DNA from 2 places in the Virgibacillus sediminis genome. Region 2 is predicted to be linked to the other one. Evidence: predicted binding sites of a transcription regulator. Region 2 holds the regulator's gene; the other holds the start of a gene.
What was found. Region 2 encodes LexA, which represses DNA repair genes until DNA is damaged. Its sites were predicted from a motif close to CGAACATATGTTCG; they were not measured.

Region 1: a site for LexA is predicted at 12,228-12,241, ahead of ACFODW_RS09175 (YolD-like family protein). Genes of this name have one in related genera too.

What each region holds. Positions count from the first base shown of each region.
Region 1 is NZ_JBHRRZ010000015.1:138,408-154,090, forward strand. Features, by position in the region: gene ACFODW_RS09120 (cytochrome C assembly family protein) at 1-739, opposite strand, end outside; gene hemA (glutamyl-tRNA reductase) at 757-2,130, opposite strand; gene ACFODW_RS09130 (LiaI-LiaF-like domain-containing protein) at 2,367-2,855, shown strand; gene yihA (ribosome biogenesis GTP-binding protein YihA/YsxC) at 2,961-3,542, opposite strand; gene lon (endopeptidase La) at 3,529-5,859, opposite strand; gene clpX (ATP-dependent protease ATP-binding subunit ClpX) at 6,071-7,348, opposite strand; gene tig (trigger factor) at 7,668-8,954, opposite strand; gene ACFODW_RS09155 (tetratricopeptide repeat protein) at 9,094-10,080, opposite strand; tRNA gene ACFODW_RS09160 (tRNA-OTHER) at 10,218-10,280, opposite strand; gene ACFODW_RS09165 (hypothetical protein) at 10,556-10,933, opposite strand; gene ACFODW_RS09170 (hypothetical protein) at 11,230-11,484, shown strand; gene ACFODW_RS09175 (YolD-like family protein) at 11,886-12,206, opposite strand; gene ACFODW_RS09180 (hypothetical protein) at 12,662-13,762, opposite strand; gene ACFODW_RS09185 (hypothetical protein) at 13,998-14,219, shown strand; gene ACFODW_RS09190 (DUF3800 domain-containing protein) at 14,651-15,469, opposite strand; gene ACFODW_RS09195 (LysM peptidoglycan-binding domain-containing protein) at 15,605-15,683, opposite strand, start outside.
Region 2 is NZ_JBHRRZ010000001.1:137,217-152,899, reverse strand. Features, by position in the region: gene ACFODW_RS00765 (CcdC family protein) at 1-310, opposite strand, end outside; gene ACFODW_RS00760 (Na(+)/H(+) antiporter subunit B) at 377-811, opposite strand; gene ACFODW_RS00755 (cytochrome c biogenesis CcdA family protein) at 880-1,584, opposite strand; gene ACFODW_RS00750 (YneF family protein) at 1,772-1,999, opposite strand; gene sirA (sporulation inhibitor of replication protein SirA) at 2,045-2,515, opposite strand; gene tkt (transketolase) at 2,643-4,646, opposite strand; gene ACFODW_RS00735 (DUF896 domain-containing protein) at 4,753-4,986, opposite strand; gene ACFODW_RS00730 (YneB family resolvase-like protein) at 5,077-5,715, opposite strand; gene lexA (transcriptional repressor LexA) at 6,001-6,624, shown strand; tRNA gene ACFODW_RS00720 (tRNA-Gln) at 6,947-7,021, shown strand; gene ACFODW_RS00715 (H-type small acid-soluble spore protein) at 7,082-7,261, shown strand; gene ACFODW_RS00710 (protein-glutamine gamma-glutamyltransferase) at 7,414-8,256, shown strand; gene ACFODW_RS00705 (tetratricopeptide repeat protein) at 8,317-11,022, opposite strand; gene ACFODW_RS00700 (AEC family transporter) at 11,568-12,476, opposite strand; gene ACFODW_RS00695 (hypothetical protein) at 12,664-12,870, shown strand; gene ACFODW_RS00690 (5-methyltetrahydropteroyltriglutamate--homocysteine S-methyltransferase) at 13,108-14,211, shown strand; gene ACFODW_RS00685 (OsmC family protein) at 14,704-15,156, shown strand.

The DNA.
Region 1 (15,683 bases), on a different contig from region 2:
CCAGCCCTTTTCCTTGATAACCTTTCACCAATTTGAGCAGCAGGTACCCTATATAAACAAACAGAACCAGAATAGAGCCTGCGGTTTTCACGTCAAACCAGTAAAATTCCGATTCGGTTACATATGCCCATACTACACCTAAAATAATGCTAATTAATAGCAAAGGGACTCCAAGTGTCACCGATGTAAAGGAATAGGTATCCAGTCTTTTAAGATCACCCAGCCTCCACATCCATTTCAGGCCTTTCTTATTTTTAAGGAACCTGTACTGAATGACGTACATAAATGAAAAAATATAGGAAACAGTAAAAAACCCGTATGACAAAACGGCAAGCACAATATGAGCGATGAGAATCTCGTGTACTAATTCAATACCATTGCCAGGCATCTGATTCTGAGCCTCCGTCAAGAGATAGAACAGCAAAAGAAAAAATCCGAACAGATTAATGAAAAAAACGATAAAATCAATGGTAAATAGTCTGTTGATAACTAGTGATAGCGTGACCAGAATCCACGAGTAGAAAAAAAGGCTGTCATTCAATGTAGCTACCGGGAAACTTTTTTCATAGAAAATATATATGACAAAAACCAGGGTCTGAATAAACCAGACCATACTAAGCAACCAGAAAGCAATTCGATTCGCCTTCTGGTTGTTTTGAATGAAATCAATAAAATATCCAAACAGACTGGATCCGTAAATAAGCAGTATGATCTCGGAAAGCCATTTCAGTTCAAACATATTTGGAATCCCTTCGTTTACATGCCGGTTAGTTTATGCAGCAATGGCAAGGATGCTTTTCCGCTGTCATTCAGTGCTGGATATGCATTATTTTCACTGGCCTGTTTCATCAGTTCTTCTTTTACTTCATCTTGAAGCCCGAAAATACTTACAAACAGGTCCAGAGACTCCTCTGCATTCTTTTCGCCAGCCAATTCCTTTGCTTGAGTAAGCGGCTCTTTCAGCAGCTGATTAATAATGCTTTTTGTATGCTTATTCAAAACTTTCCTTTCACGGTCGGTCAAATCAGGAATCTTTCTTTCAATGCTCTTCATTGTTTCCGTCTGAATAGAGTGTGCCTTCTTTCTCAAAGCTGAAATAACCGGAACAACTCCAAGCGTACGCACCCATTCTTTAAACGCCACAATTTCCCCTTCCAGATGAAGTTCAATTTCCTCGGCAACAGCTTTTCGCGAAGCCATATTTTCATCCACGATATGCTGCAGATCGTCAATATCGTAGAGGAATACATCCTCCAGTTGGCTTAGCTCCGGATCAGCATCCCGGGGAACGGCAATATCTACAATAAAAAGCGGGTTTCCTTTTCGTTTCTTTAATACTGGCGCAATCATATCCTTCGTTACCACATAGGAATCAGCGCCAGTAGAGGTGATAAGAATATCAGCTTTCTCGGCCACAGCTGGAAGCTGTTCCAGGCATGCTACTTCTGCTTGGAATTTCGCCGCAAGCTTTTCTGCCTTCTCCAGGGACCGGTTTACTACTGTAATATGATCTGCACCTGAACCTTGAAGGTTCTTTACAGCGAGCTCTCCCATTTCCCCTGCACCAAGAATGGCGACATGCTTATCCTGAAGCTTGCCGAATATTTTCCTGGCAAGTTCTACGGCTGCATAGCTGACCGAAACCGCCTGTGTACCTATAGCCGTCTCCTTCTGTGCTTTCTTTGCAAAGGTAATAGCTTGTTTAAACAGTTCATTGAACAACGTTCCGGTTACCTTTGCTTGCTGTGCAGTCAGAAAGGACTGTTTTACCTGTCCGAGAATCTGTGTTTCTCCAACCACCATGGAGTCCAGCCCACAAGATACTCGAAATAAGTGTTCTATTGCACCATCATTTTCAGCAATTTGAAGATAGGAGGAAAATTCTTCCTTTTCCACCTGAAACCAATCTGCCAAAAACTGTTTTATATAATAACGGCCTGTATGAAGTTGATCAACGACCGCATATACTTCCGTCCGGTTGCATGTGGAAACAATCACATTCTCAAGAATACTCTTACGCTCTTTGAGTTCAATCATCGCATCTACCAGCGACGGTTCAGCAAAGGTAAGTTTTTCCCTGATTTCAACCGGGGTTGTCTTATAATTGAGTCCAACTTTCACGATATGCAAACTAAATACCCCCAACATTCTATACAGTAAATGTGCTTCCACAATTTTTATCTTCTAACAATATTCTAACATAAATTACCCTGCACTTTTTTTGAAAATGTGAACAGATAATGAAACAATAGAATAGATTCAGGCCGTACTTTGTTATAAATTGAGTTCCAATGTAATTTACCATAACGTTTTTCAATTAGCAAGGAATCAGTATATAGATGAATGTGTAGCGGGGTGATATAGAAATGAATAAAAGAAATTCGTTGATTGCCTATATCTTAATTGGGATAGGCATTTATTTTCTGTTCCGGGAATGGAGGCTGCCTTTATTCACCGATTTTTATTCCTGGACGACATTACTTATTATCGTCGGCTTGGCACTGGTTATTCATGGCTATACGTCAAAGTTGTATGATAATTTATTTTCAGGCTCTCTCCTACTTGGTATCGGTATTCACCTTCACGGCAATCAGCACTACCAATGGTGGATCGATCATTGGGGGGTGTATTTGCTGCTGGTTGGCCTTGCTTTCATTATTAAATCTACAAAAACCAAAGACGGTTTTATAACTGGTTTGCTTCTGACCAGCCTTTCTATCCTATTAATATTTTCCATACAATTGCCCGAATGGCTATCCTGGATATATATAATGTCGGATTTCCTTGAAAACTTTTGGCCTCTCATTTTAATCTTCATAGGTATTTACTTATTGAAAAGGAAAAAGAAAAAGTAAGAGCATAGTCCCACACGTGTAGTCTGTTCGGTATCCACTATCCAATAACTTTCTGAATAAAAAAGCTGCTATTCCAAAGGACCCTCCTTTGAATAGCAGCCGTTTTTAGAGATATCTCCTCAGCAGTCTCCAAGACTCGTCTTTTCCGTCACCTGTCTCTGAAGAAAAAGCGACCAATTCATCTTCAGGCTCCATCTCTAATGTTTCCCTCGTCCTTTTTAAATGGGAAGACCGTTTGTTTTTCGGCACCTTATCAATCTTCGTAGCAATGACGATCACCGGCAATTCGAAATACTTTAGGAAGTCATACATTTGAATGTCGTCCCTCGTAGGCTCATGCCTGCTATCAGTAATAAGGACAACAGCCTTCAATGTATCCCTTGTCTCGAAATACTCTTCCATCATCGTACCCCATTTTTCCCTCTCCTTTTTGGAAACTTTCGCATATCCGTAACCGGGAACATCTACGAAATAGAAAGCATCGTTTAACCGGTAAAAGTTCAACGTTTGTGTTTTCCCCGGTTTAGAAGAGGTTCTAGCAAGGTTTTTTCTATTGATTAACTTATTAATAAACGAAGATTTCCCCACATTTGACCGTCCTGCCAGAGCAATTTCCGGCAGGCGGTCATCTGGATATTGTTTTTTGCTTACTGCACTGATGACAATTTCTGCATTAGTTATCTTCATTTTCTTCCTCCACAAGTGCCTGCTTGAGGACTTGATCTAAATGGCTGACCGGAACAAATGTCAGGCCATTGCGCACACTTTCCGGAATATCATCAATATCCTTTATATTTTCTTCAGGTATAATAATTGTGGAAATTCCAGCACGATGGGCACTTAATGATTTCTCTTTAAGTCCCCCAATCGGAAGTACCCGACCACGGAGCGTAATTTCTCCCGTCATAGCTACCTCCCTCTTTACAGCCCTTCCTGTTAAAGCGGAAACAAGGGCCGTGGCCATTGTAATACCAGCTGAAGGTCCATCTTTCGGAGTAGCACCTTCAGGAACGTGGATATGAATATCATATTTCTCGTGGAAATCAGGTTCGATTCTCAGTTCTTCTGCACGGGAGCGGATATAACTGAAGGCAGCCTGGGCAGATTCCTGCATGACATCCCCTAATTTCCCTGTCAAGGTAAGCTTTCCTTTGCCACGATAATGGGAAACTTCAATGGACAGCGTATCACCGCCGGCTGAAGTATATGCCAGCCCTGTTGCTGCACCCACCTGATCTTCCTGCTCTTTCATACCGTAACGGTATACCGGCTTTCCAAGCAAGTCCTCTATACTTTTCTCCGTTACTATCACTCGCTTTTTCTCCTCAGAGATAATAATTTTAGCTGTCTTCCGGCAAAGTGTGGCAAGCTGGCGTTCAAGGTTTCTCACACCTGCTTCCCGGGTATAGCGCCGGATCAGCTTCAGCAATGCATCATCTCTGACCTGCATATTACCTTTTTTCAGTCCGTTTTCTTTCAGCTGTTTCGGCAACAGATGTTCTTTGGCGATATGAAGCTTTTCTACCTCTGTATACCCCGGAATAGAAATAAGTTCCATCCGATCCAGCAAAGGTCCTGGTATATTATTGACATAGTTGGCTGTGGCGACAAATAATACATTGGATAAATCATAAGTCTCTTCAATGAAATGATCACTAAAATTAACATTTTGCTCAGGATCCAACACCTCAAGCATAGCTGATGACGGATCTCCACGGAAATCATTGGACATTTTGTCAATCTCATCTAAAAGGAACACTGGATTAATGGTTTCCGCTTTCTTCATACCCTGAATAATTCTTCCGGGCATTGCACCAATATAGGTCCTTCTGTGGCCTCTTATTTCAGCTTCGTCTCTAACTCCGCCAAGCGAGATTCTGACAAAATTGCGGTTGATGGAACGGGCAATCGATTTAGCCAATGATGTCTTCCCCACCCCTGGAGGGCCGACTAGACAGAGGATGGGACCTTTAATGGACTTTGTCAATTTTTGAACGGCCAGATACTCCAAGATGCGTTCTTTCACTTTCTCTAAGCCATAGTGATCCTCATCAAGTATCTTTTCCGCTGTCGGAATTTCTATCGTATCACGGGTCCTTTTAGTCCAAGGCAAAGCAAGGAGCCAGTCCAGGTAGTTTCGGATAACAGAACTCTCCGCAGAACTTTGTGGCACCTTTTCATACCTTCCCAATTCCTTGAGTGCAACTTCCTTGATATGCTCAGGCATGTCGGACTGTTCCACCTCTTCCCGAAGTTGGCCGACCTCTCCTGTCTTTCCTTCTTTTTCACCTAGCTCCTTCTGAATTGCTTTCAATTGTTCACGAAGATAATACTCTTTTTGAGTTTTCTCCATGGAATTTTTCACACGCTGCCCGATCTTTTTTTCTAGGTCCAAAACCTTTTGCTCATTCGATATAAGTTTAACCAGGTGCTGGAGTCTTTCCTTAATATCCAGCATTTCAAGCAGCTCTTGTTTTTCTTTCACTTTGAGTGATAAATGCGAAGTAATAATATCAGCAAGCCTTCCCGGCTCTCCGATATCAGTTACCGTATTCAATGTTTCCTGGGTAATCTTCTTTGAAATTTTTATATACTCTTCAAACTGGGACAGAAGGGAACGCATCAATGCTTCTTCTTCATGGGGATCTCCCTGTATATCTTCCAGTTTCTCCACTTCCACCAGGAATTCATCTTCGTCTTCAACATAACGAATGATCTGTGCTCTATCCAGCCCTTCCACAAGGACCCGCAGTGTTCCATTTGGAAGCTTGATCATCTGATTTACTTTTGCAGTTGTTCCGACATGATAGATATCCGATGTCTCCGGATCATCAATGCTCACTTTCTTCTGGGCGGCCAAAAAAATGATCTGGTCATCCATCATTGCCTTTTCCAGCGCGGCGACAGACTTATCTCTGCCTACGTCCAGATGCAGTACCATGGAAGGAAAAACCAGAAGCCCGCGTAAAGGAAGGAGGGGAAGTTGAATTGGCTCATTTGGCATAAATATGTACCTCCATCGTAATTAGGTATTATTTCGTCTTATGTACGTTCTTAAAGTTTATAGAAAACTCACCTGTTTGTAAATGTTTAATACAGACAATCCCTGTCTGCCCATTGATATCAAAAGACTGACCAAAGCATATCCCTTCAGCCTGAATAGCGAAGAAGTTATACACCAGGTCAGTCTTCCCAAATTGATAAATTTTTATGAATTAGGCACTTTCTTTTGGAAGTGTTTTGTTACCTTCCTTGACTGTTCCGTCCCTGAATACCAATTTAGGACTTCCATCTTCCCTAATAATCGTATCCTTGGTTATGATGCACTTCTCTACATCTTCTCTGGAAGGAAGCTCGAACATCACATCAAGCATAATTCCTTCGATGATGGAGCGGAGACCCCTGGCCCCTGTTTTGCGTTCAATTGCTTTCTTCGCAATTTCCTCTAAAGCTCCTTCTTCAAAATCCAGTTCCACATCATCAATTTGGAATAGTTTATTATATTGTTTAACCAATGCGTTTTTCGGCTTCGTGAGAATTTCCACCAATGCTTCCTCATCCAATGGAGTAAGACTGGCCACTACTGGAATCCTTCCGATAAACTCAGGAATAAGACCATATCGCAGCAGGTCTTCCGGCAATACTTTTTCCAGCAGTTCAGCGGGCTCAAGATTTTCCTGCTCGGCATTCGAACCAAAACCGATGACCTTCTCACCAAGACGGCGCTTGATAACTTGGTCAATACCATCGAAAGCTCCCCCTACGATAAACAGGATATTAGTCGTATCGATTTGGATGAACTCCTGATGTGGATGTTTACGGCCTCCCTGTGGCGGCACACTGGCAACAGTACCTTCCAGGATCTTAAGAAGGGCTTGTTGAACGCCTTCTCCAGAAACATCCCGTGTTATTGATGGGTTTTCAGATTTACGGGCAACTTTATCAATCTCATCTATATAGATGATGCCTTTCTCTGCTTTCTCCACATCGTAATCAGCAGCCTGGATAAGCTTCAGCAGGATATTTTCCACATCTTCCCCTACATAGCCGGCTTCTGTCAAAGAAGTCGCGTCGGCCATAGCAAACGGGACATTGATAATTCTTGCAAGCGTCTGAGCAAGCAGTGTTTTACCACTTCCGGTCGGTCCCAGCATTGCAATATTACTTTTTGCAAGCTCTACGTCATCCGCATTTTTCGGTGAATTAATCCGCTTATAATGATTGTATACAGCAACAGATAGGTTCTTTTTCGCCTTATCCTGGCCGATCACATAATCATCCAGCGTTTCTCTGATTTCTTTCGGTTTAGGAATCTCTTTCAACTCAACTTCCTCATCGGTGCCGAGTTCTTCTTCCACAATTTCCGTACAGAGTTCAATACATTCATCACATATATATACACCAGGCCCCGCAACCAGTTTACGGACCTGCTCCTGACTCTTTCCGCAGAATGAGCACTTCAATTGCCCTTTTTCTTCATTAAATTTGAACATTCAATTCACCCCTAAAAGTTTATATCTGCTCCCATTTTCAGTTAGGTACAACTTTTATAGTCATCATATCAGATGAATATTAAATTACAAAACAATACACCTTTTAAGCAGGGATTATATCAATTATGGCCAATTTCAGGGAAAAGTCAAACATATTTACTTATACTATATGTCCAATCCTGGATTTAAGTAGCAAAATCAACATTTAACCGGCCAACTCCCTCTAATAAATATGGATAAAATGGAAACAAGGTGCGAATGTTCGCACCTTGTCCAATTATTTTCCCTATTCACCTGTACCTAAACATTTAATAGGTTATTATACTGCTTTGCTGTTTTCGACAAGAAAGTCGATAGCTTTTCTGAATTTGAGATCCTCTTCGATGGCATTCGTGTTTCCGCCAAGCATCTGCTTAAGCTGTTCTTTATCAGTACCGTACATGGAAGCCATGTTCTCAAGCTCTGCATCAACATCTTCTTCGGAAACCTCGAGGTTTTCTGCATTTACAATAGCATCCAATGTCAGATTTGTCTTCACTCGCTTCTCAGCATCTTCTTTCATTTGCTCTTTCAATGCTGATTCGTCTTGACCGGAGAATTGGGAATACATTTCCATCGTCATTCCCTGCATTTGAAGACGCTGTTCAAATTCACGCACCATCTGATCCAATTCTGTTTCAACCATTACTTCTGGAATGTCAACGTCTGCATTCTCGGAGGCTTTTTCCAGCAAGGTTTCCCGCTTCTGGTTTTCAGCATCCTGTTTCTTCTGGGATTCAAGTTCTTCTTTTTTCTTTTTCTTAAGATCATCCAGTGTTTCAGCTTCTTCATCTACATCTACAGCGAATTCATCATCCAGTTCTGGAAGCTCTTTGTATTTCACTTCATGGATTTTCACTTTAAAAGTAGCATTTTTACCAGCCAGTTCTTCCGCATGGTAATCTTCAGGGAAGGTTACTTCGATTTCTGTATCGGCATCGATATCTTTACCGATCAACTGTTCTTCAAAGCCGGGAATGAATTGGCCGGAACCAATTTCCAAGGAATGGTTTTCCCCTTTTCCGCCTTCAAATGCCTCGCCGTCGAGGAATCCTTCAAAGTCGATGACCACTGTATCTCCTTCTTCGACTGTCCCTTCCTCTTTTACGACAAGTTCTGCATGGTCTTGGCGGAGTTTTTCAATTGTTTCTTCGACTTCTTCGTCAGTTACTTCCACAGATTGTTCTTCCACTTCCAGGCCTTTATAATCGCCCAGAGATACTTCCGGCTTCACTTGGACTTTTGCAGTGAAAACAAGGTCTTCCCCGCGCTCGATATTCTCGATGTCCACCTCTGGCTGTTCAATTGGCTCAATGCCTGTTTCATCAATCGCCTGAACATAGGCATTTGGAAGTACAATATCTACTGCATCTTGATAGAGTGATTCTACGCCAAAACGGCTTTCAAAGATTTTACGCGGAATTTTCCCTTTTCGGAATCCAGGTATCTGAATATCCTTGCGTACTTTTTTGAATGCTTGATCCAAAGCTTTCTCGAATTCGTCCGCAGAAACTTCGAACGTTAATACTCCAACATTTCCCTCTTGTTTTTCCCATTTTGCTGACATTACTATTCCCTCCAAAATCTATTGAGTCATTCATTTTTCACGTTCATACAATCAGCATGATCTTCTTGATGCTAAATTTGCAACCATCTTATTATAACATAATTATATTGCCTTTCAAGCATTTGACAAGGCGATCATATCAATCTTCAATCACACTATAATATAAAACATCACATAGCTTTATTTCTTCCATATACTCCTCAACAGCCGGGTCGGCTTTAATCACGGACTCATTATGTACATTCAAGTATTCTTTGCCTACAGTACGCAGGGCCTCGGCCACTTGTAGAGCATCTTCATACGGCGGGATGATTGGAAAACGGACATATAAATATCGGTAGAGCAAGTCATTCAGCAGATGGAACAATGATGGATTCTTTTGTTCTATTTCACTTATAAGCAACCCGATCTGCTTAGCCAGCCCATTCACCTGTATCCCGCCTGTCTCATTCGGTACCACTGTAATCTGTTGACCAAGCTTATGTACGGTAACCTCCTTGGATGATTCTGCATCTTGGAGCCATAGGAATATTGACGTTTTGACTACCGGATGGACTTTTGGTTCCATTAAATATTTTAATAGTCTTTCCGGTTCTACGGTATTTGATTTCCTTAAGCTCTCGACAAGCCGCCATTGTTTTCTATGATCTTCTTCTTCCACGGCCTGCCAGAATTCACCTATGTGTGTTTTGCTATCCTCAATGACCAGATCATTCTGCATTTTTTTACTCATATCATAAAGCTGTTCAAATTGTTCTTTAAGCGCGGAAGGTATACTCTCACCTTCAAGTTCCACTTCCACTTGTTCCATCAGCAGGTCATATTGATTAGTTTGAAATAGTATGGTCAAGTAGATATGTACGTAATGGAAATAATGCTCATCCCTATATCCGAGCAACTCTTCACATAGTTCCTGGGCCTCACTGTATCTTCCCAGTTCCATCAGACAAATTAGTTTTCCTATTATGATTTCATGATTGTCCACGTGGTAGCTCAACAGCTGGTCCAACTTTGCCAGCGCTTCATCATATCTCTTCTCTTTTAATGCCTTCAAACTCTCTTCTTCTAAGGCAAATTTCCATTTAGGAAAAAGTATTATATTGTCGTTAGCAGACTGCTGCGCCATTCCTTCTCCCCCTTCCCTCCATTGTTAGTATTCATGGTTCTTTTAATAGATATACATTCTCACAGCTTTTATGTATAAAATGATTCCCGAAAAATATAAAAGAGAAACCTAAATAATTATAGGTTTCTCTCCGCTGACGTCCCAGGCAGGATTCGAACCTGCGACCCACAGCTTAGAAGGCTGTTGTTGTTACCGGGTACGAAACGGATGTTCTATGAAAAACCTTGAGTTTATAGGGTTTTGATTTTGCTTTATGGGGTTAAGTATGTTCATTTCCGACCCCAAATGAGGAGTTTCAACCCCAGTTCAACCCCATTTACCTTTCCCATGATACCATTCCTTCTATTATATAGGAAGAAACACAAATACTCCTCCATAAATAAATACAGTTATAAGTACCAAACTTGGTTTTAGGAATGTACCACCTCAGGTTTCAAGCCTAGGTTACCTAATAAGAACGACTCCTTACCCCTGCCTAACAAGTAATTTCCTCTGTAAAGCATATATATTTCATAGCTAACCCACAAGTATTTTGTAATTGCATCATTTCTTCATCACTAATACTCTTACAATGAGCAATTTTATTTCGAATGGGGACGGTTCTTAGCAACTGTAGGTAAACGTCTTTAGGAAGTTCAGAAAAACAGGGGTATGCTCGCAGGATGGAGACAAGTTCGTGGTAATAGAAGGAGTCAAATCGTTTGGAGTGAGGTTTATATTTCATCGCAATGGGAGCTTGGACCTGCCAGCCGATTCCATATGTTTTCTCCATTGTCATTTCAATGTATTGCCCCAGCCCGGTTTCTAATTCGTACAGCAACCCATAGGCTTCTTTCATGTATTCAGTTTTCATTTGACTATTCTCCTTAATACTCTCAATTAATAACTATGCAAATGGTGCTATATATAATAAAGGTTCGACATGGTTAAATGAATTCCTGCATAAAAACCAATCTTTCCCAAAATAATAGCCCCCAACCGAGGGGCTATTCAATAAGTACATTCAGGATACTATCCAAAGGAATTACGTTTCGATTTCCAGCATTTAACTGAATGTGTTTATTTAAAGTATTGATGGGTTAAAATTCCGGCTATTACTAATGAATAAATTTCCTAGCCAAAGAATACCTTTCATTGGAGGTGCTAAAAATGAGTGATTATAAAAGATATGAAAGAATTGCGAAGATGTGCAGAGAAATCCTTGATGACGAGGAACCCTTTTATTGGAACTTAGATTTATCAGATAGACAAAAGGATTATACAATTGATTTTCTGTTAAGGGCTGTCCTAGGGTTTGCGGAAAAAGAAGTCGAAGAACGGTACACAGACCATCTAAATTACATTGAGGAAAAGTTTTATTCGGCATATAACAAAATAACAGACCGTGAAATTTACCCTTACTAAAATAGCCCCCTCAAAAGAGGGGCTATCTCATAGTCCCAAGCTTTCCACACCTGAGACAATAGTATAAGAGCTGATAGGAATCTAATTTTACCATATTTCTATCTTTAATCAATGACTGACTTGGCTGAGGAAATAGCACCTTTTACGGCAGAGGACACTCTAATCATGAAGAAATACCATGCCATTAACATAATTAGAGCTGGGAGGTCGGGATAAACAAACCGGTTAACGTAAAATTGAACAGGCCGCCTAATTCTCGAAAATAAAGTATGATGTTTAAGTATATTTTGGTTAAAAATACTAATACTGTAGCTGTGCTACCTTTATGTTCTGGAAGGCCCTATACTATACCTCTCTCGAAGCAGACAAATTCCTCGGGCGTAATAACCTGAGGTCTTTTTTTAATCAATCCAGGCGCCAGTTATATTAGGCAGCGGGATGCAATCGTTATTTATCTGTATGTATTGACTGAGGACATCAACGCTTAACAGCTTCCCTTTGGTTTTGTGATAATAATGATTCTTAAAGTATTCTATCTCCACAGTGAGATCATCTTTTAGGGCCAGCTGCAAAGCAATATTAATATCTTCAATTTGATGGTCGTTAAGCATGGGTCTCTCCCTGTAATCCTGCTGCTTCCACATCTCCTCCAATAGCTTGGTGTGCTCCGGCATCATTATAGAAGTCCATTTTTTTGTTCCACGATCGTTTACTTTTCCCATTATACTTTCATCCTCCTGATAAGAATATACGTTCGGAACCTTTGTTCTTATACTACCACTGAGCAGAAGAATCATGCAAAGTTAATTTTAGGGCTGTCAGGAAATATATGTTTTGGGAATCCGAATCCACTCTGAGGAGATTGCAGATAGGGAAAAGCCCTTAGGTATAAGGACTTTCCATTATTTATTGTTGCTTCAAATCATAACTGTAAACACAAAGTGGAGTTTATAGTCTTAAAAATGTAATATTTTCCTTTCTTGAAAAATATCCTCATTAATGAGATTATATAGTTATAATAAGAAGGGATGGGAGGACATGATTAAATACATTCAGATTATTTATGGTTATTGTTTCACCTTATCCATAATTTATCTTTTTGTAAAACTACTCTCCCTTTTCTTACCAGTCAATTTAATTATTTACATATTATTAATATCATTATTTCTCGTATTTTTTAGAGTTCATCCCCATTCGGATTCTCCGAAGTATCCGTTTGCATTTGATTTGCAATTATTTTACCAGCATCGAAACTAGAGATTCGAAGTTGTTCACGTAACTGTTCGGCTTCAGTCTCTTTTTTTATTTCCCAAATTTCTTTTTCTCTATGTAAGTCGAACTCAGCTTTATGATTTTCTAATTGTTTTGCCTTTTTATCTTCTTCCATTATCTCCATCTCTATTTTTTGTTTTTTATGCGATTGATAATACGGTAATATCCCTTTAACTTTAATTCCAAGTAAGTTGACTTCCCCTATTAAAACTCCGCCTAAAACCGTTGTAATAGCCATAATTGATGCTAAATTGTTAGAAATAAACTCTAATAAACCTGGACTTTGAACATTAGATTTAACAATTACTTCTTCCGAAGTTAAATCAGTATATTTTTTAATTGTGGAATGTAAATCGTACCACTCATCGGAATTCAAACCTTCCCTTTTTGATATTTTAACCGTTCCATGACAACTTCCGTTCTGAATATATATAGGGGCGAGGAGTTGATTAATATATTCCTTGTGATCTTGTAAATCAAATATAGTTTGATGAGCTGATAACATCCAGTAAAGTTTTTCGGAGATTTCTGAGCGAGGTATCTCCTTTATCCAATTCATTTTTCTCCTTTTAAAATAGGGATTTATAGCATAATGGATATGTTTACCAGAGTTGAGGTCATCATCTGTTATTTCATAAACTTCTCCACTTATTACACCGAGCAGAAAGCTGTTTGATCTCTTCGCAGGAACTAGTACTAAATCGCCCACTTTCATTTCATCACAGAATTTTTCTGTCCTACTAGCTGCATGGGCTATTTGCTGATTGGACCAATCCGAATATGTATCCTTATAGACTTGCTTATAATGGTCGAGGGTTATCCCAGCAATACTATTTTCTTGGTAATCTCGCAATTTTTCCAGTGAGATTTTATTATCTGAAATAGCTATAAAATTGTTAAGGAAGAAATCATCATAATATTTCCCACCGTCAGCACGTAGTAACCAATACCCTATATCATCAGGGATTTCAAGTACACTAACTTGTTTTGTTAACTCGTTATCCATCCGAATCCTCCTGAAATTAATAAAATTTGCAACACCAATAATATAACATCTTTTTTCCAAATTTTGTCTCTTTATTATATTTTATAGTGAATTAGCTTACAAAGTTAATCTTATGTATAAGGAATTTTGAATGACATAACTGCTATTTACAAAAACTTAATGTATATAGGACTATCCTCCATAAAAACTTCTTTGGTAAAATTATGAATGAAAATACGACAAAAAGTGAGGAAATATGACAAATTATTTAGAGCTTTCGAGAGAATACAATTTAGATTTAACAGAAATCAGCGTATTGGTCCAACTTGATAAGAGATACCCTAATGCCGTGACGATTGAGGAACTCACTGATGATAGGCAGTTACAAATGTATGGAAAAAAGATTATTGAAAGGTTAATTGAAAAGAAAATCGTGTATAGGTGTGCGGGAGGTTACTTAAGGAGAAAAGAACATTAAGTGGGGTATAAACAGGTGCTATGTGCGAAGGCTAAGAAGGCCACCTCTGAATACCCCTTAATTTGCCCCTTCAAATTGAAGGGGTTTTCTAGGGAATAAGAGAAGGTGAAATTGGCATCCATAAATTATTATTTCGTCTCGTCAAACGGTATATTTTGTATAAAAAAGGATATATATAATACAGAGGTGTAGCAGGTCGCGTCGAGCGATGAGCTCCTTTTTAGCGGCAGCACTAATTTAGTGTGAGATCCTCCTACACCTCTTCTTTATAATATCTGTTTGACAAGAACTCCAATTATGGTAGAATTGAATTAGGCGGCAGGTCGCGTCGAGCGATGAGCTCCTTTTTAGCGGCAGCACCTTTTAACGGTGTGGGATCCTCCCGCCTTACATATACCAGATTAAAGATCTCCTATTAATTGGAGATCTTTTTATTTTGGTTGAATTAAATGGGGGTAATTATCTTTATATACATAAGGGTGATATAAAAGACCTTGCCAGTCCCAATTAGATAATGTGTTATAATTCCATTTTTGAATATATCGGAAACTTCGTTTGTATTTATAATTGCTTTCATCACAATTGTACATACAGTTAGTCACTTCACATTTTTTACATTCGTCACTTACATTTTCCACATAGTCGGTCCATGAGCGAAGAGCTACACCAGATATGAAATCAGACATCCCTAGGATTGGATCATCCTCTGGGTTAATCCATTTTGGTTTTGAATGCCTAGGATGGCTTCCGGTATAATACCTGGTAACGTCTGAAATATAATTTTTTAAACTATCTTGTGCCATTTTATCTGTATTTCTATCAATTATTAATTCTGCACGGGAATTTGTTTTACTGAGAAAACCGGCAATTCGTCGAAACATCAATCCATATAGATAATTCATAAATACATTCCTATCTACTAGCCCTGGTCCATTAGTCTCTTCCTTATTACAAAAGACATTAGTAATTAAAAATTCTGGTGAATCTCGTTCCACTCTTCTTAAAAACTTAGAAATCCTTTTATCATCCCTTTTAAAACGAGACTTTAGCTGTTTCCACTCTAATGGTTGCCTTAAGCGCAATTCCTTAAATGTGTGTTCCTCTATAGAACTTCTAAATTTTTCTGCATCCTCTGCTCTCACCAATATAGCGGTTATTATATAGAAATGCGAAGAACCGGCACTTCTAGGGATACCTTTATCTCCGGATTCCTCACAGAATATTTTCCATTGATTACTGTAATTGTTCAAAGAACGTTCCTCCTTTTCTAGGATATTTTAACTAGTAGCAATATTATATTATCACAACATTCAAGTTATCCACAATATAAATAGTTATCCACAAAATATTTGCCTCCCTAAATATCTATCTAGGGAGGCTTTATTTTAAAATGTCCCAAGGCTCAACCTACGTTGCAATTCTTTAACCATTGTAGAAGGTGAGCTGATGATACCGTCTACTGGT
Region 2 (15,683 bases):
ATAGAGCAACTAAAATCAATGCAAATAATTTGGAGGGAATTAAATATATAGCCTGATCCCTGACTTCAAATTTTGTCGTTTTAATCAAAAAGATAGAGCAAACCATTCCTGCTGCCGCTGCTTCCATGAACTGGAAAAGATTGATATGGAAAGCTGGAAAGATAAACATCAACGCCCCCGTACTCATAAATAAGGGAGGAAGGATAATCTTTCTAAGAGATGCCGGTCTTTTTGACGCTCTTAGACGAATGACAATCATGATAGAAGCCATGCAGGCAGCAACAATGGTACTAGCTATTAACCAGAACATGTTAATCACTCTTCCCTGCCGTTATGCACAGGCAGCCAACAAACATTTTGGACATTTTAGTTCCTCCTACTGCTGCTCCGTGTCCTCGGCGATTGTTAATATGATGGTCATCATAACACCGACAACCGTGAAATAGACACCCAAATCAAACAACATTGCCGTAGCAAGTTCAACTTCTCCAAAAATTGGGAAATGAAAGTATCCGAACGTCTGGGATAGGAATGGAACACCAAATAGGAATGATCCCGCACCCGTGCCTACTGCAATCGCTAACCCAACCGGTATCATCGTCGTATAATTGATCGGAAGCATCTTTCGGACCGCTTCCATTCCATAAGCCATATTCAGCAGCAAAATGGCACCGGAGGTCAATAATCCCCCTACAAACCCGCCACCTGGAGAATTATGGCCAGCAATGAACAGATAGATAGCAAATCCTAGCAGAATAAATGTTATTACCGAGGTTGTCGTCTTTAAAATTAAATCATTCGGTGTATGCATATAAATCCGTCCCCTTCTTTCACAACATTATATTTAATAATGATAGTATAAACACGCGTGAAAATCCATTAAAATCCGTAAAAACCAAACCATCCAGCTAAAAATGCAGTAATTTTGGTGGTCCAGTCAAAAAATAGGGCAATCCCCATCCCGATCATCACATAACCGCCTACTTTCACTAGCCATCCACTATTTCTCTTAAACCATCTCAGCTTACCGATAAATAGGGAAAGCAAAAAGAACGGAATAGAAAATCCTAACACATAGCTGACCATCATAATCATCCCGATATCAGGGTTAGTTGCTGCCAAAGATAATACAATTGCTAGGATCGGGCCCGTACATGGAGTCCATCCAAGTGAGAATGCGGTACCAACCAAGTAGGAACCGAAAAATCCGGCTGGACGGTTCTTGAATCTAATTTTCCTGTCTTTCATGAGAAATTCAAAATTCAATACTCCTACAATCACTAGACCAAAAAAGATAATTAAAACTGCTCCGATCTGCCTGATTATATCCTGATAAGTCATCAAAAATTCCGAAATAAAAGAGGTGGTAAACCCGATCATGATGAAAACGCTGGAAAAACCAAGCAAAAAGAATAAGGTATGCAGCATCGCTTTTTTATTGAGTTTTTTGTTCTCTTCCTGTATTTCGCTTACACTCATTCCAGTTATGTAAGATAAAAAGGCAGGAAAAAGCGGTAAAACACAGGGCGAAACAAATGACAGAAAGCCTGCCCCAAAAGCGAGAAAGACATTAATCTCTTCCATAGTAATCCTCCTAAAACATCGCTTTATTCATTTTATCAGAATTATAAGGGCAGAAAAGCAATCATTTTTGACAATACCCCAACATTCACACGGAAAGTGCAAAAATTAAAAATACCCCCAACTATTAGGATAGCAAGGAGTATGTTCGTATGCATATCATTATTAATGAATGATTAATAATTGCATATTACTTTCCGGACTGATTCTGGTTGTTCATCGCCCGCATCATCTGATTGATTTTCTTCTGGGAAGGCTTCTGTCCCATCTGCATCATTAGTGTGCGAAGCATCTGTTCATTAATTGGCGGGTTTTTCTTTAAATAATTCATCATATACTTTCGTGCAATGAAAAATCCAAGCGCAACACCGGCAATCAATGCCAAAATTGCTATTAATACGACCCAAATCGTGCTCATTTCAAGCTTTCCTCCTTCGTGTTGTCTCCTATACAGTATAGTAAATTAGGGATAAGAATACAACACTTGTCCACTGAGGGAAACATTAAGCTGCTGTATTGGTGATATCCACCCAAATTTTCTATGGTTGTTACCAACCACGAATAACTTGTTATCGAACTTCCGCAACAGCGGAAACAGCAGATCTTCTGCATCCTGTAGTGTCTTACAAACGAATTGTAATTGTTTCTCTTTTATCTGTAAAGAAATATATTTCTCATTTAGGTAGATTTCCACCATATTTCCCCTAATACTAATTTTCTCACTGCCGACAAAACCTAAGTCCCGGCATGTCTTCAGGTATGTAACTAAATTAGAAACGGAAAAACTGTTAGTTATATAATTAAATTGATCCTTTAAATCTGGACGGCGGTGATTACGCTGGTATTCATATATAAAACGATATAATAGATCACTTTTATGGAAATAATTATTCGCTATTTCTTCTTTTATCCAAAAGATAGAATACTCATACACTGCAATCATCTCCTTTTATCATCTATTATACGTATTCACCTCCAAAAAAATGTCACTTCCTATTGTAAAACCACACTAGTTTTGTCGAAAAAAAGATGGCCCCTTAAAGGAACCATCTTTTTGGTTATTACTTGATTACGGACTCTACATATTTAATTACATTTTCAACAGTGAAGCCGTACTCCTCCATAACCTTTTCGCCATTTGCGGAGGCGCCGAACCTGTCAATTCCTAGAACTTTTCCTTCATCACCTACATAACGCTCCCAGCCAAATGGAGATCCCATCTCAATGGCTACACGGCTCTTGACGGCCGGTGGAAGGACTTCATTACGGTATGCTTCATCCTGAGATTGGAACCGATCCCAAGACGGCATGCTGACTACATTGACATCAATGCCTTTTTCTTTCAATTCCTGTTGCGCACGGACAGCCAGCTGTACTTCGGAACCAGTGGCAAGAAGCAGTGCATCAGGTGTTTCTTTATCGGCTTTGCTTACAACATATGCGCCTTTCTTAACACCCTCATAAGCATTTTCTTTCGTACCTTCGAGTGTTGGAAGGTTCTGTCTTGTCAGCACTAGAGCAGTCGGCTGATCTTTGGATTCTAATGCCAGCCTCCATGCTGCCTGTGTCTCATTAGCATCTGCCGGACGGATCAAAGAAAGACCAGGCATTGCTCTCAGTGAGGACAGTTGTTCAATTGGTTCATGAGTAGGACCATCTTCACCGACAGCAATAGAATCATGGGTAAACACATAGGTTACTGGAGTCTGCATAATAGATGCCAAGCGAATGGACGGACGCAGATAATCACTGAAGACAAAGAATGTACCCGCAAATACCTTCAGTCCTCCATGTAATGCCATACCATTGAGGGCAGCCCCCATTGCGTGTTCACGTACACCGAACCAGATGTTTCTTCCAGCATAGTTTTTACGAGAGAAATCATCTTCTCCCTCAATCAGAGTTTTGTTTGAACCAGCTAAATCGGCACTTCCGCCAAAGAAGTTCGGAACGGACTTGGCAATAGCGTTCAGGACCTTACCTGAGGATGCACGAGTTGCCAGCGTGTCCTTCTCTGGTTCAAAAACAGGAAGTTCTTTATCCCAGTCAGCCGGAAGCTCTCCTGAAAGAACAAGTTCAAATTCCTCTGCAAGTTCAGGGTATTTTTCCTTGTATGTTTCCAATGTTTTATTCCAAGCTGCTTCAGCTTCTTCCCCCTGCTTTCCAATCTTCTCGTTGAAATCAGCATAGACATCTTCAGGTACATGGAATTCCTCATGTTCCCACTTATAGAATTCTTTAGTGAGCTTAACCTCATCGCCTCCAAGAGGAGCGCCATGGGATGCAGCTGAAGCTGATTTATTAGGGGAACCATAACCAATAACCGTTTTCACTTCAATCAGTGTCGGCTGATCTGTGTTCTTCTGTGCTTCTTTAATAGCATGACGAAGCTCGTCTACATCATTACCGTCCTCAACACGGAGCACTTGCCAGCCATACGCCTTGAACCGCTGCTCTGAATTATCCGAAAAAGAACGGTCCAAATCACCATCTAGAGAAATATCATTGGAATCATAGAGTGCAATGAGCTTTCCTAAGCCCAGGTGCCCTGCCAGAGAAGCAGCTTCATGGGAGATCCCCTCCATTAAGTCGCCATCACTGACAATTGCATAAGTATAGTGGTCCACTACATTAATATCTTCTTTATTGAATTTTGCACTTAAATGAGCTTCTGCCATAGCCATTCCTACGGACATAGCTATCCCCTGCCCAAGAGGTCCTGTTGTTGCTTCCACCCCATCTGTATGATGTACTTCAGGGTGACCTGGTGTTTTTGAATCCCACTGGCGGAATCCTTTCAGGTCTTCCATGGTTACATTATAGCCGGAAAGGTGCAAGAGGCTGTATAGGAGCATGGATCCATGTCCTGCGGATAATACAAAACGGTCTCTATTAAACCATTTGGAATTTTTAGGATTGTGGTTCATAAAATCCGTCCACAATGTGTATGCCATCGGAGCGGCACCCATTGGCAAACCTGGATGTCCGGAGTTTGCGTTTTCAATTGCGTCAATGGATAAGGTACGAATGGTATTGATTGATTGCTGTTCAATTCTGTCTGCCATTTAAAATCTCCTTTTCTCTTTCTGTCTGATTTGTTTGTCACATATACATTCTATAATGAAACTTTTCACATAACAAGTGAAAGTTCATTATTGATAATGAACAGTTTTAATGTTTTTTGTTTCTTTCCTGCAGGTCCCTTACTTTTTGAGGGGTTACATCGTTCCCTTCCGGATCCATCACTGTCATAGACTTAAATTGGTTTTTGAATGAATTCCGGACGTTTTTCAGGTATTCCTCCCGAAGCTTTTTCTGTTCCTTTTTTTCTTCTTCCGTTAAACCCTCTTTTTTGGATTTTCTGGAAAGCTCATTGATACGCCCTAATTTTTCCTCAGATAACATGTTTAAACCTCCTTGAGGCCCCTGCAGAACATAAAAAAAGCAGGGACATCCCGTCCTTGCTCTTCATATTATCGTTCCATATGTTCATAATCAAGTATTTTGATACTCCTGGTACCTGCGGTGGACAGTTGCTTTGGATACCGGATATCCCAGATTATTCAATGTCTTTGCAATTTCCTCAAAGGTCATTTTATTCCGCCTCAATCTTACTACTTCCTCGATGGGAAATGGGACTCTTTCCCTGCCGGGAGCCTTTCCTTGATTTGATAGATTATCCGCCGGGTTATACCCCTCTTTAACGGCCTTTTTCATGCCTCTCCTAATTTTCGCATTATGAATTTTCCGTTGGTACTCTTCCACTATTCCTACTATTTGAAGAACCATGGAGTCGGATTCGGACAGTTCCAGTTTCCCGTCATGGATGGCAGTATACACCGGTACTTCTAATTTTTGCAGCTGATGAAACAAGGCAATCTTTGTATTACCGCGCCCAAGCCTCGTCTCATCCTGTATCAACAGACAGTCAGCACTTCCTTCTCCAAAATAATCAAGCATCTCGAATATGCCCTCACGATCTATATCGTATCCGCTTCTTTGATCCTCTATGGAGGCAATCACTTCAAACCCGAATCTTACCGCCAGTTCATTGAGTTCCTGCCGCTGTCTCTCCAGTGATGTTTCTTGTTCACTTTTATTGGTACTAACTCTGCAATAGATGATAGCTCTCATGTGTCATAACCCCTTCTGTCGATCTCAGCTGGTTATCATAGCAAAATACAAAAACCCCAGCATCAAAATAAAAGCACCTATATAAAATACATCGGTCATTGTTATTTTACCAAACATACAGCATTCCCCCCACAAAATTTAAGAACCTTTGTTCGCATTTAAGTACATTCATATTAATACCGAACGTATGGTCCTGTCAACCGTTTTTTCGAACTAACGTTTGCATTACCTGGTACCAAATGGTAAACTATCACTAGTAAATTCTATGTGCGAGGTGTTTGATAGATGACTAAGCTTTCAAAAAGGCAGCAAATGATCCTTGATTATATAAAAGAACAAGTCAGTGAAAAAGGTTATCCCCCATCTGTTCGTGAGATTGCAGAAGCAGTGGGGCTTGCTTCTAGTTCGACGGTGCACGGCCACCTCTCCAGGTTGGAAAGCAAAGGCTTCATCAGGAGGGACCCGACAAAGCCGCGTGCGATAGAAGTAATGAATATGGAAGAAGACAACAATATCCCTAGAGAAGAAGTTACGTACGCGCCAGTAATTGGTAAGGTAACTGCCGGATTGCCGATAACTGCGGTAGAAAATATAGAAGAGTACATCCCCCTCCCCAATTCTAGCGCAGGAGCGGATGACAACCTTTTTATCCTTGTTATTGACGGGGAAAGTATGATAGAGGCGGGCATTCTTGATGGAGACAAGGTCATCGTTAAACAGCAAAACACTGCTCAAAACAGTGATATAGTAGTAGCAATGACAGAAGAAAACGAAGCTACAGTAAAACGCTTCTTCAAAGAGAAGGATCATATCCGTCTCCAGCCTGAAAATGCTACGATGGACCCTCTTATTTATGAAAATGTAACAATTCTTGGAAAAGTGATCGGTCTATATAGAAATATCCATTAAACTGGATAAAAGCTGCCATTGGCGGCTTTTATTTTTCAAAATTTTCAAGTCTCCATACATCGCAGCATGGCTTTATCCTCTTTTCTTAGATATTCAATCGACACAGTAATAGTCACAAATGATGAATATGTCCGCTTACGCTTATTTTTATACTGGTGTTCTCCGTCTGCAGCTTCAAAAGATATAAAAAAATGATCTTGGACGAATAGTATCTCTCTATTCGGATAAGATAATAAGGACATACAGGCGATACAAGATACAAGGGTTAAGATCTATCTTGAAAATAGACAATTTTTTCTTGTCATTTGCAATTCCATATCGTTGGTCTATAGCCAAGCGGTAAGGCATCGGGTTTTGATCCCGTGATTCGCTGGTTCGAATCCAGCTAGACCAGCCATTTTACTTTAAACATGATTTCAATATACAAGTATGACTGATAAGGAGGAGAACGAGATATATGGATAAGCAGCGGGCAAAGGAAATAAGGCAATCCGAAAACCTCATTAATGTAACGTTCCGTGGAAATCCGATATACATACAAAACATTGATGAGCAAAACGAAACAGCCAATGTCTATATGTTGGAGAATCCACAGGAGACCCACCGCGTATCGCTCGGAGAATTGCAGGAACAATAAGAAATACAGGGAAAGTAAGAACACCGCCGGTTATACAGCCGGACGGTGTTTTTGTTTTCTGCAATGAGTGGACTAGTTGATATACACATTAAACGACACCAAGAATACACTGGGTACAAATCCAACTTTACTAAAACAAGGATGTGGACGAAATGATTCAATTGCAAGGAATGGATGCTCCAGCAAGTGATACTTGGACCTCAGATGCTATTGAACGTACAATCTACAGACAAATGCAAGGCCATCCTATCATTTATTCTTATCAAACCATGAATGGATTGCGCTTTGAACTCCAATTGCGAAAAAACATTATAGAGAGTGCAAAAGCCATGAACAACAGTGACGCACAGTTTGAAACCTTTAGGAACTCCCGCTGCAATCCGGAATATTGGCACCGGACGAGTGTCGGCGGGTTTAGATTACGGCAGGATGTCAGACCTTCGGATGCAATTGAAGATATTTACAGAAACGGCTCTCTTTATGGATTTGAATGTGCAACAGCTATATTGATCATTTACTACCGTGCTGTTTTAGCTGCTATCGGGGAGAGATTATTTAATCAGCTGTTTCAGAACCTCTACTTATACAGCTGGCATTTCGACTCTGATCTTGGCATTCAGCGAATTAATACAAATTTTACGCTTCCCGGTGATGTGGTCTATTTTAATAATCCAGATTTTCATCCAGAAACGGATTGGTGGAGGGGAGAAAATGCCGTAGTGTTGGAGGACGGAACATTTTTCGGCCATGGAATAGGAATTAAGTCCGGAGAACAGATTATCCAATCCCTCAATCAACATAGAAGGCCCGGAAGCACTCGCTCAGCCTATATGATGCCGTTTGTTACCAGGCCATCCTTTAAGCATCTATCGCAATTTTCTATGCCGTCACGAGAATTTGTTGCTTATAAGCCACAATATAAAGTGGTACACCATAACCAAGCATCCATTTCGTTTAACGGCTATCTAATCTATTTGAATAATATGTATTATTAATAGGAAAAATGCACCCTGTCTGTTGCAAGGGGCAAGGTGCATTTTCCGCTCTTGATAGAGTTAAGGGTATTCATGAACAGGCTTTTCTACCATATTCATCCATCCAAATTGGCGCAGTTTTAATTCGAATAATGTAAGTGGATCTTGGTAATTCTCTGGATTCTTCCTCATATTGTTCAAAGCTGTTTCACCGTCTTCGATCTTATTATGGGTTTCTTTCAAGGCATTTTGCAGTTCTTTAGAAGGACCAGCGAAAAATAGATGGATATCCCGATCAAGCGATTTCCCAAATAACTCCAACTGCTGGATAAACATTTCTGTAACGGATTCAGCTGCTTGGCTGTAATCCCTTGTTTCGATATATTGTTTATATCTATTATAAAGGACGCCTTTATATTGAGGCAGTGAATCAAACAACCTCCCTGCCCCCTTCAACAGAAACTGGGAAGATCCTGGCTGGCTTATCAGATCATTATTTTCCAGCTTAATGCTTCCGCTTGTCATCCGATCAATATCCCGCCGCCAATCGTCCAATACCTGCATGTCACAATGAAGCTTCAACCTTTCTTCCCCAAACAGTTGGTTAAAGCTTTCCTTCATTTCATCTAGATAACTTTGGCTTTCTACTAATTGTTCTTCACTCTCTTCCAACCATTGTTCAATAGAAGAGCGGAAATCCCTTAAAGCTGTCTCTTCAAAATAATTAGTTATCTGTTTATTCATCTCTATATTCAGTTCCTCTTGAACTGTCTCAAAATTGCTGTCTTCCTTTATATACTGTGCGCAATTTCGCAGAATTTCCGGAATATTTCTTTCCATACGTGCTCTCAGTTTTTCCCGGATGCTCTGATAAGAGTTTTTAATGTCCTGTATTTTTTTGTCCTCCATGTCACCCAATTGACGCTGAGCACCTTCAAGCTTCGTAACCATTTCCTTATTATCTTTCACGTTAACTATTAGATTTTTCTCCAGTTCCAGGCGTTGTGCCCTTAGCTGGTTAATTGATTTCTTTACATAATCTAAAATACTCTTCGTGCGCTTTTTTTCAATATTTCTATTATACCGTGCAGAGTGGATAAACTTTGACAGGCCATTGTATAGACCCACACCCCCTTCATTCTTTTGAAAATTGATTACCAACGAATCAGGGAAATAAGTATGAATTCTTCCACTTACCGACTCCATATGTTCTTCATCCTGCAAATTACTATAACCGTTGACCAGGGCAAAACAAATTGGCAGGTCTGGTTCTTGTTCCCTAATTTTTGCCGTCTTTGCCAAAACTTCCTCAGACAAAGGCTGATCGGCATTGAAGGAAAACAACAATCCATCTGCCATACTTAAATAGCTGGACAGCTCTTTTTCAGGAGCAGTCAACACCGATAGATTGTTATCTCTTAAAAAGGGAGCCGGCTTATTCCAATGGAAAAACACTTCTTCGTCTAATTCTTCCATTTCAGTATCATCTATCGTTGAAAAGGTTTTAACATCTCTATCTGAAACGGCATGTATTTCCGTTTCCTCCCCATCTTTAATCAAGAGTGCAGATGTTATTTCCCTTACGTCCTTTTCAGCTAATTCACGTACAACCGTTAAGTTCTCATTTGCATTTTCACCTATCAGCATCAAGTGAAATCTATCACTATCTACAAGCTCTTGCACCATCCATCTGTATCGCTCGTCCAGCAATGATCCTTGTTCCTGTGCCCACTTCTTTATTGATTCAAATAGTCGAAGAGCATCCTCCATCCCCTCTTGGTAGGGAGATGATTTAAGAACCAGGCTTTCTGCTTCCTCAGTTATCGATGAATCGATATTGGATGGGAAAATTCCACTCCATGCAAGAAGAGCTGAAGATGCAGCCAATGATTCTCCAGAAGCACTCAACTTAACCCAATTGATTAAATGACTAGGCATTAGAGGGAATAAATCCCTGATTAAGTACTTTCCGTCAATTAAGTCAAAATATGTTTCTTCGTAGAGTGCCGGCAGTTTTCTCCATATACGGTCATTCTCCGGTTTCAATTGAAGGAAAAAGTGGTTGATCTCCCGCAGCCATAGAAAGAACTTGTTAGTCTGGCTATAACTGTTCCAAAGCGATTCCACCAGTTTTTCAAAATAATCCTGCTCTACATGATATACAGCTATTAATACTTCTTTAAAAAAGTCAGGTTCTCTATCTGCTGCATGCCCTTTAGCCACATAAGATTCCAAAGTTTCAAACCAATACAGAGACTCCGTTCGAATTGATTCATTTATAGCCAATTCAACGGCATCATCCCAATTGCCACGCTCTTCGAAGAAAGAACGGGCCATGTCCGTAACATCAGGGTATCCTGGATTTAATTTAACGGCATTCTTAATTGATTCAGCCGCCAATTCCAAATTGCTCCGTTGTATGTATAAGGTGAATAACTGTAACAGCACTTCTGTTTTCAGGACCGATGAATCGGTTTCAACTGCTTTATAATACTCTTCTGCAATTGCCAATAGATTCAATTTGTAATGAGCATCCGCAATATTCTTTTGCGCCCAAGGCTTCAATTCATTGGAAACGTTTTCCCATTTGAATATAGCCGCTTCAAAATCATTGTTCAGGTAATAAACCTCTCCTTGCGCAAATCGGATATTCGAGAAATCCGACATCTCATTCTGCTGCTCATCCATATATTTCTCACTTAGAACCTTTATAGGATGATGCTGTTCATTATCTTCCAAAAAGGTACTGTAATAGTACTTTCTGATTAGTAGATTCTCTAATGTCATCTTACTCCCCCGCTAAAACATATTTCTACTGTAGTGTTGATTCATTACGTATGCTGTGATGATGAAAGTAGTTAGATGTAATATATGTATACCCGTTAGGCAAGAAGCAATAAACGTTTTGACATTTTTATTTCATGCGTAAAAATTCTGGACGTAAACAGGAATAGCCGATATCCAGTTCGATCGATTAGTGACAACCCTTCCCTAACACTGGTAAGTCTGCTCTGTTCAGGGGCCTTGTTAAAGTCCGTCTGAAGAAGGGCTGTTATGAGATAACTATTCCTTATTATCTGCTTTCAGACCAATTTAGTCAAAGATTGCCTGTTTTCGTTGCTCAAGAAACTATTCGGTTGAGTCCAACTATTTCAGGGGGAGAGGCTGCCCCATATGCTTCCCTATCCTGCTTATAAATAATAATAATCGTAGGGGCTCTACCTTTGTGGTTGAGTGAAGTTGCGGTAAAGATAAGTTGCATACTTCGATTCGCTTAACGATAATAAAAATCCCTCGCATGAGGGATTTAAATGTGGCATTTATAGAATTTACTAAATAACGTTAGCGAATATGTATAAAAATATAATGCTAACTAGAATGGTAATATTGGTTATATTTGCCATAAGCCTAATGCTGTCCGTACTGTATTTAAATTCAACGGCGAACGTTATAGCAGATGTTGCAGCCGGAAGTAACACACCGATCAGAATCGTATACCGGAACATCTCATCGTATGGAAGGGTGAAAAACATAATTACTCCAAAAACCAATCCTAGCCCATATTTGAACATCAGAAACTTCACTATTGGTTTGAAGAACTGCTTTTCCCATTTGAAGTTTAAATAAATTCCCAGTAAAAGCAAGGACAAAGGGATATTCGCTTCCGATATGGTACCCGCCACAGAAATGATTATATCTGGCAGTTGAATATCACTGAAGTTCAGAATACTTGCAATGAAGTAAGTCATTAATGGAATGGACCTGACCAGTTTCTTAATTATTTCTTTTGGCTTCAGGCTTAATCCTTCATCTGAAAAATAACTTCCTAAAATGTACGCCACACCAAAGGTAATAAATGAAGTTCCGACATCAAACATACTAAAATAAGTCAGCCCACTCATTCCCCATAGGGCAAATACGAGAGGAAACGCAAATAAACCGACATTAAACCCTGACGTAAGCATCAGGAAAGATCCTTTCAATTCCCGTTCTTCATTTTTAAATAGGAGAAAACCGATAAAAGTGGCAAATAACCCATATAATACTACAATTAACGGTATAAGCATTAAAGAAGTTTCAATCTCAACCTTATCAAATGTAACGATCACTAAAGCAGGCAGCGTAATTTTAAAAATTATTTTTGCAATAACTTGCCCATCTTTTTCCTCTAAGACATGAAGGCGTTTAAGTAGATAGCCAAAGGCAATGATGAGAATGACGTATAAAAATTCTTGATTCATATAATAGTTCTCCTCAATATGTGCTATTCCCCTCCTATTCCAAAGCGTGAAGGGATAATTGATTACATCCAAGCAATTTTAACATACTTTTGGAGACTGCTATCTATAGAGTTTGTTGCTCCGGCCGACTCCAACCTGTATTAACTACACTTATCATCAAACAAAATGGGAAAGGTTGTGTTAATTAATGAATGAGGATTTGAAAATAGTGCTAGAGTTGCAAAATATGTTGAAAGAAAGTTTAGTCCCTCTCTCTGTCCAAAAAGATATTCATGAAAGATGCAGTAAAATCAAGAGAGGTAATGTCACGCTTAGTGAAATTAAGGGCAGCGACCCGTTTATGGAAGAAGTTTTTGAAATGGCAAGGAAAAGAGTCGAAAATAATAAGAAGTGATCGGCCGTACAGTAATGTTCGGGGCTTGTCCCTTCAGATACTAGTAGTCGGAAGAACCTGAACCTCCTTTCCAAAACTACCTAGTTCATAACAGAGCATAATATAATTCTTGTTCAGAGAACCTTGCCATAGTTTTAAACTATATCAAGAGATAGATTTTATCAGTTACCCCTCTTCCTGTCCTTCATGCTAAACTATCGTTAAATCAATTAAACAGGAAGAGAAAGAAGGAATATCATGACAAAGACGATAGTTAAAGCCCCTTTTAAGGCAGATCACGTAGGAAGCTTGCTGCGCCCCTCCTCCATTCATGAAGCTAGAGAGAAATTTACGAAAGGTGATATTACAGCCGAGGAATTACGGGCAATAGAAACGGAAGAAATCAAACGGATCGTGGACAAACAGATTGAAGTTGGCCTTCAAGCGGTAACAGACGGAGAATTCCGCCGCAGATTCTGGCATACAGATTTCATGGAGCATTTAAACGGAGTGGAAGGATATGTACCAGAACAAGGATATCAATTCGTAGGAGTTGAAACAGAGGCATATAACGTACGTGTCACTGACAAGGTATCCTTCAACCCCGAGCATCCACACTTAAAAGATTTCATCGAATTTAAAGAAATTGTCGGGGATCGTGCCGTTGCAAAAATGACGATCCCAAGCCCAAATCAATTTTTCAATGCCGGCATCCGGAATGAAGAGATTTATCCAGACATTGAAGAGTTCGCCAAAGATATTGTCCAAGCATACCGCGATGCCCTACAAGCATTTTATGAGGCTGGCTGCCGTTATATCCAATTGGATGATGTGTATATTGCAGGACTATGTGCACCGGAACTTCCATTTGCAAAAAGTGACTTGGAAAGAGAAGAACTGATTGATCTCGCACTACGTGTTGCAAATGGCGTATTAGAAGGCAAACCAGAGGACCTGGTTGTTACTACTCATCTCTGCCGTGGTAACTATCAATCTGCATATGCCTTTGAAGGTCCGTACGACCGAATTGCTCCTAATTTTCTAGCGAAAGAAAAAGTAAACGGCTTTTTCTTAGAGTATGATGACGAGCGTTCCGGTGATTTCAAACCACTGAAACATATTCCAACCGGCGGGCCACAAGTAGTACTGGGTGTGTTCACTTCTAAAAGTGGTGAATTAGAAGATAAAGAAGCTATTAAATCCCGTGTTCAGGAAGCGTCTCAATATGTGCCATTAGAACAGCTCTGCATTAGCCCGCAATGCGGCTTTGCTTCTACACATCACGGTAATAAATTAACCGAAGAACAACAATGGGAGAAATTAAAATTTATCGTGGATGTATCCAAGGAAATTTGGGAATAAAAATCACTATAGAATGTTAATGTCTTCAGGGTCAGACTTTCATCATATTTCCTGCACTAACCAGAAAAACAATTCCTTATTCAAGTTAGGGGTTGTTTTTTTCTACTTCAATCAGTATTCACCTATTTTCCAATTCAGTTCTATAGGTGCCCCCTTATTTATACACCAACAGCAAAGGTCAAGTTTCAATGCCTTCTATAGTTCACTAATATGGTTACCGCAGAGTAAACCAACAGCCCGGCCATATGTATTCGAAATGGCCTGTCATGCCCCGCGAGGAAGTTGTCATGAATACAGACATGTACTCTAAAGGAACTTTCTAGAAGATGGTGGTTGATTTTCAAAAATTGTATGATAATATAAACAAAACTAGACTTATAAAAATACTATGTTTTAGAATCGATAACTAGAATTAGGACAGATAATCTTTTATCCAAAGTCTACTAGTCGACAAGATACACCTATTTTATAAGTGAAAAGGAGAGATATTAAATGGCTTTAACAACAGTTCAAGCAAAAACAGTTTTAAAGGAAAATCTTTTGGTAGAGGCAGAATCGCGAGGACATAAAGTAATCATTGATGAACCTGAAAATATGGGCAGTACGGATAAAGGGATGACCCCAGTTGAACTACTCCTTTCCGCTTTAGGGGCATGCCAATCCATTGTGGCAAAAACTTATGCCAAAAAGTTCGACGTTGAACTCGAAAATTTTTGGGTGGAATTAGAAGGTGATATTGATACTGATGGATTTTTAGGAAAATCGGACGTGCGATCGGGATTCCAGGAAATCCGATATACATTCCATATTGAAACGAATGCTCCGAAGGAAAGAATTGAAGCGTACAAGGCGTACCTAGAAAGCCACTGTCCAGTTGGAGATACCATTGCGAATACAGTTCATCTTGTCTCCTCAAATGTAGTTGTTGAAAACCCTGTTAAATAGAAGTGACTGATTAACAAAAATAAAAAAGAAGGGGCCTTCTAAATAGTCAGGGGATAATTTTAAAGGCCCTCCCTTTTCCATCCAAGTAGTGTAATCATTGCTAACATATTCCTTGATACTTTTAGATTCCATGTATGCTTACTTGGAACAAGCTGAGTTTACCTTCTTTTAATCCTCACATCATAATTTTGTTCTTTATAGAGATCCCTATATTAAACCAGACCTCCTCATTCGTTGCCCGTTATTCTTCAAACGCGCCCTTGAAAGTATCTCTCAGAGAAATCCACCCATAATACATTTATAAACCAGAGTTTTGTATTAACCAGCTATCGGAGCAGAAAATGCTCGGGCTTTTTCAGCAGGTCAAGACAGATAGATCAGTTGTATACAAGCAACTCAAAAATGCTGTCACCCATTTCCTTCTTCACTTATATCCATCCCCATGTTCGCTCACGTAAGAATTCCGTACAGCTTTGATCAGTGCCAACTCCTCCTTCCATTAACCTCTCTCCCTTTATTCATATTGA